One region of the Massilia sp. PWRC2 genome, then DNA from elsewhere that is predicted to be linked to it. Evidence: predicted binding sites of a transcription regulator. Region 1 holds the regulator's gene; each other region holds the start of a gene.
The links. The regulator sigma-54, encoded in region 1, starts transcription at its own class of promoters, with help from an activator protein. The targets are predictions, from matches to a motif close to TGGCANGNAANCTGCTTT.
Positions count from the first base shown of each region.

Region 2: a site for sigma-54 is predicted at 2,063-2,080, ahead of ACP7BZ_RS19285 (PEP-CTERM sorting domain-containing protein). Genes of this name have one in related genera too.
Region 3: a site for sigma-54 is predicted at 2,184-2,201, ahead of ACP7BZ_RS13520 (PEP-CTERM sorting domain-containing protein). Genes of this name have one in related genera too.
Region 4: a site for sigma-54 is predicted at 1,990-2,007, ahead of prpB (methylisocitrate lyase). Genes of this name have one in related genera too.

Region 1 is NZ_JAFCUW010000009.1:157,371-161,267, reverse strand. It holds gene lptB (LPS export ABC transporter ATP-binding protein) at 1-674, shown strand, start outside; gene ACP7BZ_RS17810 (RNA polymerase factor sigma-54) at 695-2,185, shown strand; gene hpf (ribosome hibernation-promoting factor, HPF/YfiA family) at 2,265-2,621, shown strand; gene ACP7BZ_RS17800 (enoyl-CoA hydratase/isomerase family protein) at 2,728-3,825, shown strand; gene rapZ (RNase adapter RapZ) at 3,828-3,897, opposite strand, start outside.
Region 2 is NZ_JAFCUW010000011.1:18,323-22,219, reverse strand. It holds gene ACP7BZ_RS19295 (MBOAT family O-acyltransferase) at 1-936, opposite strand, end outside; tRNA gene ACP7BZ_RS19290 (tRNA-Arg) at 1,187-1,262, opposite strand; gene ACP7BZ_RS19285 (PEP-CTERM sorting domain-containing protein) at 1,370-2,020, opposite strand; gene ACP7BZ_RS19280 (c-type cytochrome) at 2,410-3,279, shown strand; gene ACP7BZ_RS19275 (acyltransferase family protein) at 3,772-3,897, opposite strand, start outside.
Region 3 is NZ_JAFCUW010000006.1:127,320-131,216, reverse strand. It holds gene ACP7BZ_RS13525 (Tex family protein) at 1-1,389, opposite strand, end outside; gene ACP7BZ_RS13520 (PEP-CTERM sorting domain-containing protein) at 1,504-2,139, opposite strand; gene ACP7BZ_RS13515 (DEAD/DEAH box helicase) at 2,557-3,897, shown strand, end outside.
Region 4 is NZ_JAFCUW010000002.1:311,879-315,775, reverse strand. It holds gene prpC (bifunctional 2-methylcitrate synthase/citrate synthase) at 1-1,004, opposite strand, end outside; gene prpB (methylisocitrate lyase) at 1,061-1,945, opposite strand; gene prpR (propionate catabolism operon regulatory protein PrpR) at 2,171-3,787, shown strand; gene ACP7BZ_RS06230 (DUF3455 domain-containing protein) at 3,879-3,897, shown strand, end outside.

The DNA.
Region 1 (3,897 bases):
TCTCGCTGCAGGTCGAGTGCGGCGAAGTGGTCGGTTTGCTGGGGCCGAATGGCGCCGGTAAAACCACCTCGTTCTACATGATCGTCGGGCTGGTGCCGTCGGACGCCGGCACCATCGACATCAGCGGCGTCGACATCTCGCGCCTGCCGATCCACCGCCGCGCTGCCCTCGGCCTGTCGTATCTGCCGCAGGAAGCGTCGGTGTTTCGCAAGCTGACGGTGGAAGAGAATATCCGCGCCGTGCTCGAGCTGCAAAAAGTCGACGGCAAGGCCTTGACCAAAGCGCAGATCACCGAGCGGCTCGACAGCCTGCTGGCAGATCTGCAGATCGACAAGCTGCGCGACAACCAGGCTTTGTCGCTGTCGGGCGGTGAGCGCCGGCGGGTGGAAATCGCCCGGGCGCTGGCCACCAACCCGCGCTTCGTGCTGCTCGATGAACCATTCGCCGGGGTCGATCCGATCGCCGTCATCGAGATCCAGCGCATCGTGCGCTTTTTGAAAGAGCGCGGTATTGGCGTCCTCATTACCGACCACAATGTGCGCGAGACGCTGGGTATCTGCGACCGTGCTTACATCATCAACCAGGGCGCCGTGCTCGCTTCGGGCAGCCCTGACGACATCATCGCCGACGAGTCGGTGCGGCGCGTGTACCTGGGCGAACACTTCCGCATGTAAGCATCCGTCAAAAGCGAGCCATGAAACAGTCACTTCAACTACGTACCTCGCAACACCTGGCGCTCACGCCGCAGCTGCAGCAGTCGATCCGCCTGCTGCAACTGTCGACCCTCGAGCTGCACCAGGAACTCGAGCATCTGTTGTCCGACAATCCCCTGCTCGAGCGCCTCGACGATCCGCTCGACCACTCGGTGCGCCTGCTCGCCGACGGCGCCGTCGGCGCCAGCGGCAATGCCGAAGCACCTGAAGTGGGCAACCAGGATGCACCGCCCAACGCCGATGCACCGGCGGCCGACGCCGACAGTGGCGAAGCGGTCGACATGGGTGGCGAGAGCACCCAGGACACCAGCGCCGACAGCGAAGACTGGAGCGAAGCGTCGCGCAACAAGTCGCCCGACGACGAGGAATCGCGCCCGCAGATCGAAGCGACCGCCACCACCCTGCGCGAGCACCTGTCCGAACAGATGCGCCTGGCGATGCTGGAACTGCGCGACCGCGCGCTGGTCGAACTGATGATCGATGCCCTCGACGACAATGGCTATCTGACCGAGTCGCTCGAAGAGATACTGGAGCGCATGCCGGCCGAGCTGGAGATCGATGCGGACGAACTGAAAACCGCGCTCTCGCTGCTGCAAAGTTTTGATCCCGCCGGGGTGGGCGCGAGGAATGCCGGCGAGTGCCTGGCGCTGCAGATTCGCCGCATGCCGGCAATCGCCATGGTGACGCGCCGCATGGCGCTCGAGATCGTCTGCAAGCACTTGACCTGGTTCGCCCAGCGCGAATTTAACAAGCTCAAAAAAGCGCTCGCTTGCGATGACGAAGATTTGCGCGAGGCGCAAGTGGTGATCCGCCAGTGCAACCCCCATCCGGGCGCCGGTTTCGGCGCCGGCACCTCCGATTACGTGGTGCCCGACGTCATCGTGCGCAAGGCGCGCGGCGGCTGGACCGTCAGCCTGAACAATGACGTCATGCCGCGCCTGCGGGTCAACAATATGTACGCCAGCCTGCTCAAGCAGGGCAAGGGCGAGGGCCAGATGGGCGCCCAGTTGCAGGAAGCAAAGTGGCTAATCAAAAATATGCGGCAGCGTTTCGACACCATCTTGCGGGTCGCCGAAGCAATTGTGGAGCGGCAACGTAACTTTTTTTCGCACGGCGCGGTCGCCATGCGTCCCCTTGTGCTGCGTGAAATTGCTGATACACTGGGCCTACACGAGAGCACTATCTCCCGGGTAACCACTCAAAAATACATGCTGACCCCGCATGGAATGTTTGAGTTGAAATATTTCTTTGGCAGCCACGTGGCGACCGACGCCGGCGGCGAAGCATCGTCGACAGCGATCCGGGCACTCATCGTGCAATTGACAGGAGCGGAAGACCCGAAGAATCCACTTTCAGACAGCAAGATCGCAGACATGCTGGGGGAACAAGGTATGGTCATAGCGCGCCGCACGGTGGCCAAATACCGTGAAGCGCTGAAAATCCCGCCCGTCGCTCTTCGCAAGAATCTGTAGATCGTTTTTTCAGTGTTCCTCTGCGTCCCGCTTTATGCGGTTTGCATGAACAGGAAGCGACATCATCAAAGGAGTGTGTATGAATCTCACAATCAGCGGACATCATCTTGAAGTGACCCCAGCCATCCGTGAATACGTACAGAGCAAACTGGAACGCGTCCGGCGCCATTTTGATCAAGTGATCGACATTGCCGTCATCCTCACCGTCGACAATCTGACTGAAAAAGAAAAACGGCAAAAAGCCGAAATCAACCTCCGACTTCCGGGCAAGACCATCAACGTTAACGCCCTGTCGCACGACCTGTATGCCGCCATCGACGGCTTGATCGACAAGCTCGATCGCCAGGTCATGAAATACAAAACCCAGGTCCAGGACCACGATCACCAGGCCATCAAGCACCTGTCCGAAGAAGAACTGCCGGCCGCTGCTGCCTGAGTCACCAGGTCCCCTAATATGGATGAGGGCGCCCGCGGGCGCCCTTGTCACGTCGGGCGTGCCGGCGTCGCTGCTAGAATAGGTGTTTTCCCCTCTCTCTGCCGCCATGACCGACTTCGTCAAGACCCGCATCGCCAACCGCACCGCCATCATCACGCTCGACCGTCCGCGCACCCTCAATTCGCTGTCGCTGGAAATGATCCGCGCGCTCACCGACGTGCTGCTGGCGTGGCAGGATGACGATGCCATCGACGCCGTGGTACTGCGCAGCAGCACCGACAAGGCCCTGTGCGCGGGCGGCGACATCCGCTATTTTTACGACGTCGGCACGCTGCCGACCACCGGTGGCAGCGCCTCGCTGGAAGATTTTTTCACCGAAGAATACCGCCTCAACCACCTGATTCACTTTTATCCGAAAACCTATATTGCCCTGATGGATGGGGTGGTGATGGGGGGCGGTCTGGGCGTGTCGGAAGCGCACCGCCAGCGCGGCTTGCGGGTGGTCACCGATGGCAGCAAACTGGCCATGCCGGAAGTGAACATTGGCCTGTTTCCCGATGTGGGCGGCAGTTATTTTCTCAGCCATGCACCGGGCCGGCTGGGGTATTACCTGGCACTGACGGGCTTGACCGTGCGCGCCGCCGACGCCCTCTATTGCGGCCTGGCCGACACCTTCGTGCCGCAGGCACAGATGGCGGCGCTGCTTGAACTGATCGAGACCACCCCAGGCACCCAGCTGCGCGCTGCGGTGGCGGCGTTTGCCGCGCCGCACCGGGCCGCCGCCGACGCTGCTCTGGCGCCGCTGGCCGAGGCGCGCGCCGCCATCGACCGCCATTTTAGTCATTCCACCATTGAAGCCATCATTGCTTCGCTGGCCACCGACGACAGCGTACTGATGCAAAAAGCGCTGGCCGCCATGCACAAGCGCTCGCCGCTGCTGTTAAAAGTGACCCTGCAACTGTTGACGCGCGGCGCCAGCCTCGATCTCGCCGATTGCCTGCGCATGGAACGCATCCTGGTGCGGCGCAATTTTGAACATGGCGAAGTGCTCGAAGGCATACGCGCGCTGGTGATCGACAAGGACAATGCGCCGGTGTGGAACCCGGCCACGCTCGAAGGTGTGACGGCAGCGATGGTCGAACGGTTTTTCGCGTCACCGTGGCCGGCGCGCGCGCATCCGCTGCGCGACCTCGGGAAAGAATAAAGCTACGATTGTTCGCGGTGGCGCAGCACCACCCGTTCGGTGGGCGCGAAATACGCCGCCAGCCGCTCGGCC
Region 2 (3,897 bases), on a different contig from region 1:
CATCAGATTCAAGGAGCGCCGCACGTTGCCGTGTCGGTTACCGCCCAAGGGAATATAAAGATAATCCCGCAAAAACTGCGATAGCGTCATATGCCAGCGGCGCCAGAACTCGGCAATATCCTCAGACTTATAAGGCGAATCAAAATTCAATGGCAGGCGAACACCAAAAAACCTAGACAGTCCGATTGCCATGTCGGAATATCCGGAAAAATCAAAGTACAGCTGAAAAGCGTACGCCAGCACACCTGACCACGCGACTAGCATCGTTGGCGCAGTGCCGCCGTCAAAGACACCCGAGGCGAAGGGCGATATGTTGTCTGCAATCAACACTTTTTTGGCAAGACCGATGAAAAATAGGGTCACTCCAATGGCTACGGATTGCGCGGAAAGACGGAAAAGTTTCGGGTCAGAAAACTGCGGCATCATGTCTTTATGATGAAGCACGGGACCAGCAATCAAGTGCGGAAAGTATGTTACGAACAACAAATAATTAATAAAACGGCTTTCCTTTACCTTACCCTGGTAAGTATCAACAAGAAAAGCGATCTGAGTGAACGTAAAAAACGAAATTCCTACCGGCAGAATAATGTGAAAAATCACTCTATGCAAGCTAAGGAGGTTCGCCAGCGAAGTGGCGAAAAAACCTGCATACTTGTAGTAGATCAGGAGCGCAAGGTTGGCGCAAATGGCTGCGATCAATATTCGGCGGCGGATCTGTACTGGCCCGGTCCGTAAATTCAGCGCACTCCAGTAATTAAAAATAATTGAACCGAGCAGCAGCGGTAAATAACGGTAGTCCCACCATCCGTAAAAAAATATTGAAGCGGCTGCGAGCCACGCGGCGCCCCAGAATTGGCTATTTCGATTGAAAAAAAAGAAACCGACCAGCGTAACAGGCAGGAAAATTAGCAGGAAACTGTAAGAATTGAACAGCATTCTGCTATTACCTAATTGAGTTGAGTGAGACGGTGGATAGAGCGAATTTTGAAAGGTGAAGACGTGATGTCGACCTATCAAATAGGAGGCATTGCATGACGAGGGCGTGGCGTACCAAGGGTGTCACACATGACAGTATTTAACACTCGTTAGAATACGTCAAGTTTAAATTGTACCAATTCGCAACGCTTCGACATAGCTATTACGTATCAGCTATACGGGAAATTTTTGATGTGCAGGTGAAGTCGAATGGTGCGGCTGGCGGGGATCGAACCCACGACCCTTGGCTTCGGAGGCCAATACTCTATCCACTGAGCTACAGCCGCGTTGACATCTAGACAGAGCCGAAGGATACCGTTTTTCCGACCTGCCGTCCATTGAAAATGTTGCTAACGGACGCAGCGCGCTTTCAGACGCTTCACTGAACGATGGCTTAGCGTACGGTCCTGCTACGTGGCCAAAGGCCGGCTGCAAATATCGCGACGGCGAACAACATCAAGCTGCTTGGCTCTGGCACATCGGAAGGGGGCGTTGTCGGATCTGCTTCGCCGGTCACGGTAAAATTAAAGGAAAATCCGAAAATAGGGATTCCGTCAGGGAAAAATGAGATGACGTTGAAGATGGAAGGGTAAATGCCGTCCCATGACGCCGCACCATCAATCGGCAGCTCCAAGGTTGTGAACGGGCTGCCGTCGGCGTCGAACAGATCGAGCGTAGCCTGCGTCAGCTTCACTTGGCGTAATAGATCGATTCCGTCGCCGAAAACGCCCACACCAAGCTCAACAGAATCAGCAGCATCGGGAAAAAGGGGACCGGTGGCCAGCAGCGTCAATGAGATCAGGTTGACACCGTTGCCTTGGTCAATGTCGACTTCGCTGACCGTTAGCGCCAAGCCGTTGCGGGAAAACTCGCTCGGCGCGGCGTTAAACTGTGATGTGAGGTCACGGGCATTGCCACTTACCGAACCATTGAGGTACAGCGAGTAATTGCTACCCAGCATTACGACGGGTGACGCCGATGCGGTGGAAACCAGGCCGATACAAACCGCGATAGACAGCAGAGTAGCGACGAATATATTTTTCATGAAAATTACTCCGGTAAAGCGCAAACAGCGACCGTCCATGGGTAAGCAAATTCCGTTCCATCATTTTATTTCTTATAAAATTCAGTCACTTATCAGAAGGAGACCCCGTACGAAACGTTCACTGTAAAGTTTTTCGACACCGGCTACCGATCAACTTGCCCGCTTTTGCTTTCCTTTAAGGTATCCAGGCTGATCGGCCTCGATTTGCGGTCTCATCGCCCAAGTATCGTCAGCGAGCCTCTGGTGGACGCTGTTTTCATGTGGCGACGCAACACCTGATTTCGTTTCAAATGGATGTCTTTGGGTCTATAATCGGCGAGCGATTGTTTGCAATGTCTCAAGCACAATTGCGCGATTGGGCAAATTTATAGTTTGTTTTAAGGACTTTCATGAGCGACGCACATAACGAATCCGCAATCCGCACTCCCAAGCAGCTCGTCGCTGCCGTGGCTGGGTTCTTCCTCGTCACGGTCATTGGAATCATTTTGCTGGTGTCGTTCGTCACCACCGAAAAACTGACTGGCGCTGGTTCCGATAGCCAGGACAGCAAGGCCATCGTCGCCCGCCTTCAGCCAGTGGCCGACGCCGGCTACACTTTCCGCGATGCCAGCGCGCCAAAAGTACTGCAGTCCGGTGAGGCGGTATTCGCCGCCATCTGCGCTGCCTGCCACGCCTCCGGTGCCGCAGGTGCGCCCAAGCTTGGCGATAGTGCGGGCTGGGCCGCGCGCATTGGTCAGGGTTACGATATCTTAGTCAAGCACGCCATCGAAGGGATCCGCGCCATGCCTGCCAAAGGCGGCAACCCCGATCTCGACGACATCGAAGTAGCGCGAGCCGTTGTCTACATGACTAACAAGAGCGGCGCTGCATTCAAGGAGCCGGTCGCGCCTGCCCCCGCTAGCTCAGCAGGGGCCGCCGAAGCGGCCCCTGCTGCCGCCGTTACTCCTGTTGCCGTTGCTCCAGCAGCTGCAGCTGCCGCAGTAACTGTGCCAGCCATTCTTGCCAGCGCCGACAGCGGCAAAAAAATCTACGACGGCGCCTGCGTTGCGTGCCACGGTGCAGGCATCGCAGGCGCGCCCAAGTTTGCCGACAAGGCTGCTTGGGCGCCACGCCTGGCACAAGGAAATGCAGTGCTGTATGAGCACGCGATCAAGGGATTTCAAGGCAAAGCTGGGGTAATGCCGGCAAAGGGAGGTTCCTCCGCTACTGACGCCGAAGTCAAGGCAGCGGTCGACTACTTGGCGAGTGCGGCAAAGTAGGTGCGCGTGGCTGCGCCCTTTCAGAGGGCGATTTGAAATGGCACGCGAAACATCAGGTAACTAGAATCAGCCTAAGAGATTGACTCGGTGGTCGGAGTCGTCGCTGGCGCAACTGATAAAGGGATGTCGCGATGTTCGTCGAGCAGTTGCCAATCGGTGGTGAGCCATGCCGCGGGCTCATGCCTTGCCCGCGCTTGCCACCTATCGCCCCCGGCGTCCGCGTACTATCGGCATAGGCTCTTAACCCGCCTGCGAGGTCGCGCAGTTCACCGTTGCACTTTTCACTGCGTCATCGCAAGCAAGAGAATTGACGTCATGGAGGGCGACTGCAGCTACGCCGCGCGGCGGGTACCGACGTGATCGCTTCTGTCGTCATCGCCATCGCTGCGCGCGCCTTCCATTTCCGGGATGCCAACACCAATCACACGGCAATGCACGCTACGAAGAATTCCCCGCGCTGGATCCGGCTTTCACCAAAGCGAGTAAGGCCTCTTATTTATCATCGTTAGCCATTGCCGTAGGGCCCAGATGTCCATTCGATACGACTGATGTTTTTTTGCCCCAAGTTGCATTTAAATAGATGCGTGCTGGCGATTCGATAAGGTAGTAAGAGGCAAT
Region 3 (3,897 bases), on a different contig from region 1:
TTGCAGGCGGCGCGCAATCGACACGGCGCCGCGCAGCGACACATCCATGTCGGGCAGTTCGCGCGAGGCAAATTCGGACGCCGAGTAGACCGAGGCGCCTGCTTCCGAGACGACAATTTTGGTCAGTTTCAGTTCCGGCCGCTGCTTGATCAAGTCTTGCGCCAGCTTGTCGGTTTCGCGCGAGGCAGTGCCGTTGCCGATCGAAATGAGCGACACCTGGTGTTTGGCGGCCAGCTGACCGAGCAGGTGGAGCGCGCCATCCCAGTCGTTTTTTGGCTGGTGCGGATAGATCACGGCGGTATCGACCACCTTGCCGGTGGCGTCGACCAGCGCCACCTTGACGCCGGTGCGCAGGCCCGGATCGAGGCCCATGGTGGCGCGCGGTCCGGCCGGTGCGGCCAGCAGCAATGCCTTCAAATTGAGGGCGAACACGTCGATGGCGTCCAGTTCGGCCTTGTCGCGCAGCGCGCCCATCAATTCGGTTTCCAGGTGCATAAAACTTTTGACGCGCCAAGTCCAGCGCGCCGTGTCGCTGAGCCATTTGTCAGCGGGCCGGCCGCCGTTCTTGATGCCGAAGCGGGCGGCAATGCGCCCTTCGCACGGATTGAGCGGGGCATCCCATTTCGGCTTTTCCACTTCGGTGTCGAGCCGCAGGATGACGTCCAGGACCCCTTCGCGGCGTCCGCGCAACAGCGCCAGCGCGCGGTGCGAGGGCAGCGTCGCCAGGTTTTCTGCGTAATCAAAATAATCGGCAAATTTCTCGCCTTCGTCCTGCTTGCCTTCCACCACTTTCGACTGCACCACGCCATGTTCGCGCACGTACTCGCGCAGGGCGGCCAGCAGGGTGGCGTCTTCGGCAAAGCGCTCCATCAGGATCTGGCGGGCACCGTCGAGCGCGGCCTTGGCATCGAGCACGCCCGGATTGTTGCCGTCGTCACTGCTGAAGGGGGCCCGCAGATAGGCGCCGGCGGCCGCTTCGGGCAGCAGCGTGGGGTCGGCCAGCAGTGCCTCGGCCAGCGGCAGCAAGCCCGCTTCGATGGCGATCTGCGCCTTGGTGCGCCGTTTTTGTTTATATGGCAAATACAAGTCTTCCAGCCGGGTCTTGTCGACGGCGTGGGCGATGTGCTCGAGCAGCGCGGGGGTCATCTTGTTTTGCTCGGTGATCGAGCCGATGATGGCGGCGCGCCGCTCCTCGAGTTCGCGCAGGTAGCGCAGGCGCTCTTCCAGCAGGCGCAGCTGGATGTCGTCGAGGCCGCCAGTGGCTTCCTTGCGGTAGCGGGCAATAAACGGCACGGTGGCACCCTCGTCGAGCAGGGCAATGGCGGCGGCGACCTGGACCGGTTTGGCGGCCAGTTCTACGGCGAGGCGTTGTTCAATGGAAGGGAGCATGGGCACATCCTGGAAGTCGAGGCAGGATGATACCGGCTATGCAGCGAAGTGAACACCTGCTTGCCGCCCGACAGCGTAAAAATCTGCCGGGCAGGCTGCCGGCACCGTGCAGTCTTACGCCGACTTGAGGCGGCGCCCCAGCAGCCAGAGTGCGCCGGCCAGGCCGAACAGCCAGATGGACGCTGGTTCCGGCACCGATGCCGTGCCGGTCGAAAACAGCGTGGCCGAATAGGTGGTGGCGCCATCGGTGTTATTCAGGGTCACCAGCGTGAACAGGGCAGCGGTGGGGTCAAAGCCGGCAAAATACAAAATGCCATTACCAGAGAGAATCAACGCGGCGGCGGCGGTGTCGCTGCCAGGCACCCGGGTCACCGTCAGCGGCGCCGTCAGGCTAAAAGAAAAGAGGTCGGATGCGATGATAAAGTTGCCGTCCGCCGTGAAATCCTCAAACGACAAAATGTCATTAATGGTCCCGCACGGTGTGACAACGTTGGGAATGCAGACATAGGCGTTCAGGGCACCGGTGCCGGCATACCCGGTCAGAATGCCGGCCATGTCCGGGCTGGGCGAACCGGGCAGGGCGAAATCGAGTCCGCTGGCATTGGCCACCGAGCCGTCGCCACCGACCACATACAGGGTGCTGCCGGTACTTAACTGACTGCCCACCGCAATCGGGGTTGCCAGCGCTGGCTGCGCCGCGGCCAGTAGCAGCGCCAGGGCGCCGATCATGCGTGATAAATAGTGTTTCACCGTCGTCATCCTTGAAGTGAAATGGAAAGTGCCGCCTGGCAGAGGGAGCAAAAAATGTGCCAAAAAAATAAAAGCCATCGATTCAATAAATTAACTTTTTATTAATATTACGCTTGCATATGGCATAAATTATTCCGACAGCTAACTGCCAGTTACTAAATTATTCACGGAAAATATAGAGACACTTTTATCAAGGGGAGGGCGCGGCCCGGAGGGCGGGGGCCACTGCGAGCTTGCGGCGCCGTCGCTGTATCGCCAGCTTGTTTTACCGGGCCGTTCAGGCGATGATGTCAGACGGCCGCTGCCAAATGTAACTACCCAGCGCTTTCAACGGCGACCGCCGCTGTCCCGACGCCTGCGGGCAGGATGGCGCATAATGTCGCGTCTTATCTTTTTTGATACGGAATGCAAAGAACGATGCACACTTCGGATGTACGGCGCGATGACAGCATGGATGCCCGGCGCGATACCCCTGGCGGAGCGTCAGTGGCACCGGCGTCGCTCATGCCTGCCAGTCCGGGCGGCGCGCCCCTGGCGGCGCCCGTGGCCGGCTGGCTGCAACGGGTCGACGCCGCTGCCCACCCCCGTCCCAAGCTCAATGTCGACGTCAAGGACCCCAAGCTGGTCCAGTACAAATTCGTCTATGTGCTGGCGCCCACCAGTGGCGGCCGTCACGTCGCCTTGTGCCTGTGCAAGGCGCGTTTGCGGCCCAATGGCGAAGTGGCGGCAGCGAGCCCGGTGAGCGAAGTGTTTTCCCTGCTGTCGGCACCGCCCGCCTATCTGCAGGGCGACGATGAAGACCTGGTGCGCTTTTTTATCGCCATGCGCAGCGGCGCCTCGCAAACGAGCACCGCAACGGAACCGAAAGGCAAGATCGGCGCCATCCTGCTACAAATGTTGTTAGAACAAGACAAATTATTGTGGGCAAATTCCTGGCCAGACATGGCGAATGGCCTGGTCTATCCGCTGCAGGCGGGCGCGGTACGCAAGGCCAACCTGGTGTGGCGCGACGAAGGCCGCAGCGCGCGCCTGGGCTGGCAGGTCGAGCCGCCACTCGGCGCCACCCATAGCGCCGCCGACCAGATCGATTACATGCTGCCCACCGATCCCCCGTGGTATATCGACAACCTGTCATGCGGCCCGCTCGAGCTCAACCGCGGTGGCGTCGACATCTCGCTGGCCGAACTGCAGGCGCTGGTGGCGCAGGCGCCGGTGTTGACCGGCAGCGACAAGAAACGGGTATCGCAACTGTTGCTGGCGCACGGCTTGCAACAATTGATGCCCTTGCCGCAGCCACTGACCCAGCGCCTGCGCGACGATGTCATACCGCAAGCCTGGCTGCAGCTCGACAGTGTGCAACTGGCCGAGGGCGCCACCCAGCGCTGGCATGACGTCGCCGTGCTGTCTTTCGATTATGACGGTGAGCGGGTGTCGTTCGACCCCGACCAGCGCGTGGTGCGGCAGCTGGGCGAGGTCACCGAAGTGATCGCCCGCAACAGTGCGGCCGAAGGCGCCGCGCTGGCGGCCTTGAAAGCGCTGGGCTTCCGCAAGCCCGCCACGGCACCTTTAAATGGCCTGGCTGGCGCCGTCCAGCTCGAATCACAGGCGCACTGGATCCGCTTCGCCGGGGCCGACCTCGCGGCACTGCAGGCGGCTGGCTGGCGTATCGAGCGGGCCCGTCACTATCGGTATGACGTGGTGGCGGTCGACCACTGGTATGCCGAAATCGACCAGCCTGCCGAGGCGAACAATGCCTGG
Region 4 (3,897 bases), on a different contig from region 1:
CCCATCATGTGGTACGACACGGCCGAGAACCAGTCCAGATTCGGGAACATTTTTTTGACGTCCCACATCACCGTTTCGAGCCGCTCGGCGATGTCGAACATCTTGGTGGAGCCGGCTTCAATCGACAGCTGGCGCGCCACTTCCTTGATCACCACGTTGCGCGGGTCAGACACGGTGTACACAGGGTGACCGAAACCGATCACCACTTCCTTGTTCTCGACGCGGCGGCGGATGTCGGCTTCGGCTTCGTCGGGGTTTTCGTAGCGTTCCTGGATCTCCAGCGCCACTTCGTTGGCGCCGCCGTGTTTCGGGCCGCGCAGCGCACCGATGGCGCCGGTGAGCGCCGAATGGATGTCCGAGCCAGTGCCGGCAATGACGCGGGCGGTAAACGTGGAAGCGTTAAATTCGTGTTCGGCGTACAGGATCAGCGAGGTGTGCATCGCCTTGACCCAGGCGGCCGATGGCTTGTTACCGTGCAGCAGATGGAGAAAGTGGCCGCCGATCGAATCGTCGTCGGTCTCGACTTCGATGCGCTTGCCGTTATGGCTGAAATGGTACCAGTACAGCAGCATCGAGCCGAACGAGGCCATCAGGCGGTCGGCGATGTCGCGCGCGCCCGGCACATTGTGATCGTCCTTTTCCGGCAGCGTGCAGCCGAGCACCGAGCAGCCGGTGCGCATCACATCCATCGGATGGGCCGCCGCCGGCAGCGCTTCGAGCGCCGACTTGACCGCCTGCGGCAAGCCGCGCAGGCTTTTCAGCTTGGTTTTATAGGCGTGCAGTTCGGCGCCGTTCGGCAGTTTGCCGTGCACCAGCAGGTAAGCGATTTCTTCGAATTCGCTGCTGGTGGCGACGTCGAGGATGTCGTAGCCGCGATAGTGCAAGTCATTGCCGGTCTTGCCGACCGAGCACAGCGCCGTGTTACCGGCAGCGACGCCGGACAGGGCGACAGATTTTTTTGGCTTGAAGGCGACTGGCTCTTTTGCTGCGGTGGTATCGGTCATGCTGGTCTGCTCCAGTGAGGTGGTATGGTGCGGCGCTTCTATGTAAATCGTTTATATTATTTCTCTTTGCCCTGGGCGAACAGCGCATCGAGCTTCTGTTCGTATTCGTGGTAGCCGAGGTAGTCGTACAGGTCGGCGCGGCTCTGCATGGTCGGCACCACGCTTTTCTGGGTGCCTTCGGCGCGCAGGGTGGTGTAGAAATTGAGGGCGGCGGCGTTCATGGCGCGATAGGCGCCGCAGCAGTACAGGGCGATATCGACATCATGCGCGCGCAGCTCGTCGAGCGTGAACAGGGGGGTGGCGCCAAATTCGGTGAGGTTGGCGAGGATCGGGACCTTGACGGCGGCGCGCACCTGGCGGTACTGCTCGAGCTGGTTGATCGCCTCCGGGAAGATCATGTCGGCGCCCGCTTCGGCGTAGGCGCAGGCGCGGTCGATGGCGGCGTTGAGCCCTTCGACGGCGAGGGCGTCGGTACGCGCCATGATGACGAAACTCTCATCGTGGCGGGCGTCGACGGCAGCCTTGATGCGGTCGACCATTTCGCCCGTGCTGACCACTTCCTTGCCAGGACGGTGGCCGCAACGCTTGGCCGAGACCTGGTCTTCCATGTGGACGGCGGCGACGTCGGCGCGGATCATGTGGCGGATGGTGCGGGCGATATTGAAGGCGCCGCCCCAGCCGGTGTCGATATCGACCAGCAGCGGCAGGCCGCAGCTATCGGTGATGCGCTGGGCATCGGTGATGACGTCATCGAGGGTGCTGATGCCGAGGTCGGGAAAGCCGAGCGAATTGGCGGCGACGCCGCCACCCGACAGATAAATCGCCTTGTAGCCGGAACGCTCGGCCATGCGGGCGGTGTAGGCGGTGATGGTGCCAACGACTTGCAGCGGCGATTCTTCCAGCACGGCACGGCGAAACAGCGCGCCTCGTGATTCTCTCATCGGTATTCTCCAAAAATGCTACGTGAACAGGCTATGCAGAAGCCATTGCAAGTGGCGTGCCATGCAATCTGGCGGCAACATCACCCCGGTCACTGGCGAAAACCTGTTTAAAATCAAACACCAAGGCGAGAGGGGCACGGCGCTTGCCGGCGCCGCGTGTTGCAGATAGCGTTTCATGGTGCAGCCAATTTGAAACATGAAACACCAGTGGCGTAGAATGGCGTCATGTCCTCCCCTGCCCCTGCCACCGAAGACCTCGACCGTCCCGTCATCTGGACGGTGTCGGTATCGCGCCTGGCCGACCTGTTTCGCGACATCACCCTCGAGTACGACCACCTGGCGACGATCGAGCCGATCAATCTCGGCTTCGATGCCGCCGCCCGCCACATCCGCGAGCGCATGGCCAGCGAGCGTTGCGATGTGGTGATCGCCGCCGGCTCGAATGCGGCCTATCTGAAAGGCCGGCTGTCGGCGCCGGTGGTGGTGGCGCGCGCCAGCGGTTACGACATGATGGCGGCGCTGGCGCGGGCGAGAAAAGTGGCCGCGCGCATCGGCGTGATCAGCTACCAGGCGGCGCTGCCGGCGCTGGCCGATTTTTCCGCCACCTTTGGCGCGGCCATCGCCCAGCGTACGTATGTGACCGAACAGGATGCGCGCGACCGCATCCATGAACTCAAGGCCGAAGGCGTCACCGCCATCGTCGGCGCCGGCCTGATTACCGACCTGGCCGAGGAAGCCGGCTTGATCGGCGTCTTCGTCTATTCGGCGGCATCGATCCGCCAGGCGTTTGACGATGCACTTGAACTGGCGCGGCAAACCGCCGCCGACGCGCGCCGCGGCCGCCGCACGGTGGTCACCGATACCCTGCGCGCGCGCCATGGCCTGAACGATTTGAAGGGCGATTCGGCGGCCATGGAACAGCTGCGCCAGGCGGTGGTGCTGTTCGCCAAATCGCCGGCAACGGTACTGATCGAGGGTGAGACGGGCACCGGTAAGGAACTGGCGGCGCAAGCCATGCACCGCGAAGGGCCACGCAGCCTTGGGGCGAATCGTCCTTTTGTCGCCGTCAACTGCGGCGCGCTGGCCGAGTCGCTGCTCGAATCGGAACTGTTCGGCCACGAGGAAGGGGCGTTTACGGGGGCGCGCCGCGGTGGCCATGCGGGGCTGTTCGAAGCGGCCAATCACGGCACCCTGTTTTTGGACGAGATCGGCGAAATGCCGCTGCCCCTGCAAACGCGCCTGCTGCGCGTGCTGGAAGAGCGCGAAGTGGTGCGGGTCGGCGGCACCCGGCCGATCGCGGTAAACGTGCGGGTGATCAGCGCCACCCACTGCGACCTCGAACAGCGCGTGCGCGACGGCCGTTTTCGCGCCGACCTGTATTACCGGCTGGCGGTGCTGCGGCTGGTGCTGCCGCCCCTGCGCGCGCGCGCGCTCGACGTGGCGCCGCTGACCGAGTGGGCGCTCAAGCACGCGCTGGCAGCGCTGGGCGCGCGTCCCCACCCCAATCTGCACGCCGAAGTACAGGCGTGTGCCGGCCTGCTCGAGCACTACGACTGGCCCGGCAATGTTCGCGAACTCAATAATGTGGCGCAGCGCGTGGCCCTGTACCTGGCGGCCGAGCCGCTGCAGGCACTGACCCAGGGCTTTTTGCTGAAGGTGGCGCCGGAGCTGGCGCGCACGGCGGCGGCGCCAGCTCAGCCCGAGTCGATCGAGGCGCTGCTGACCCGTTTTGACGGCCGTCGCGACGAGGCGGCAGCTTATCTCGGCATCAGCCGCACGACCTTGTGGCGGCGGCTGAAGCACCAACAGCGGGACGCGTCGGGGCGCATCGAAAAAAAATAAAGCGCTTCGACTGCATCCAAGCACTGTTGCCGTGGGTAGTACTTGCAGGAGCGGCCATGTGGCGCCGCCTTCCACCTACAAGGAACACACCATGAACCAGACCCGCCTGC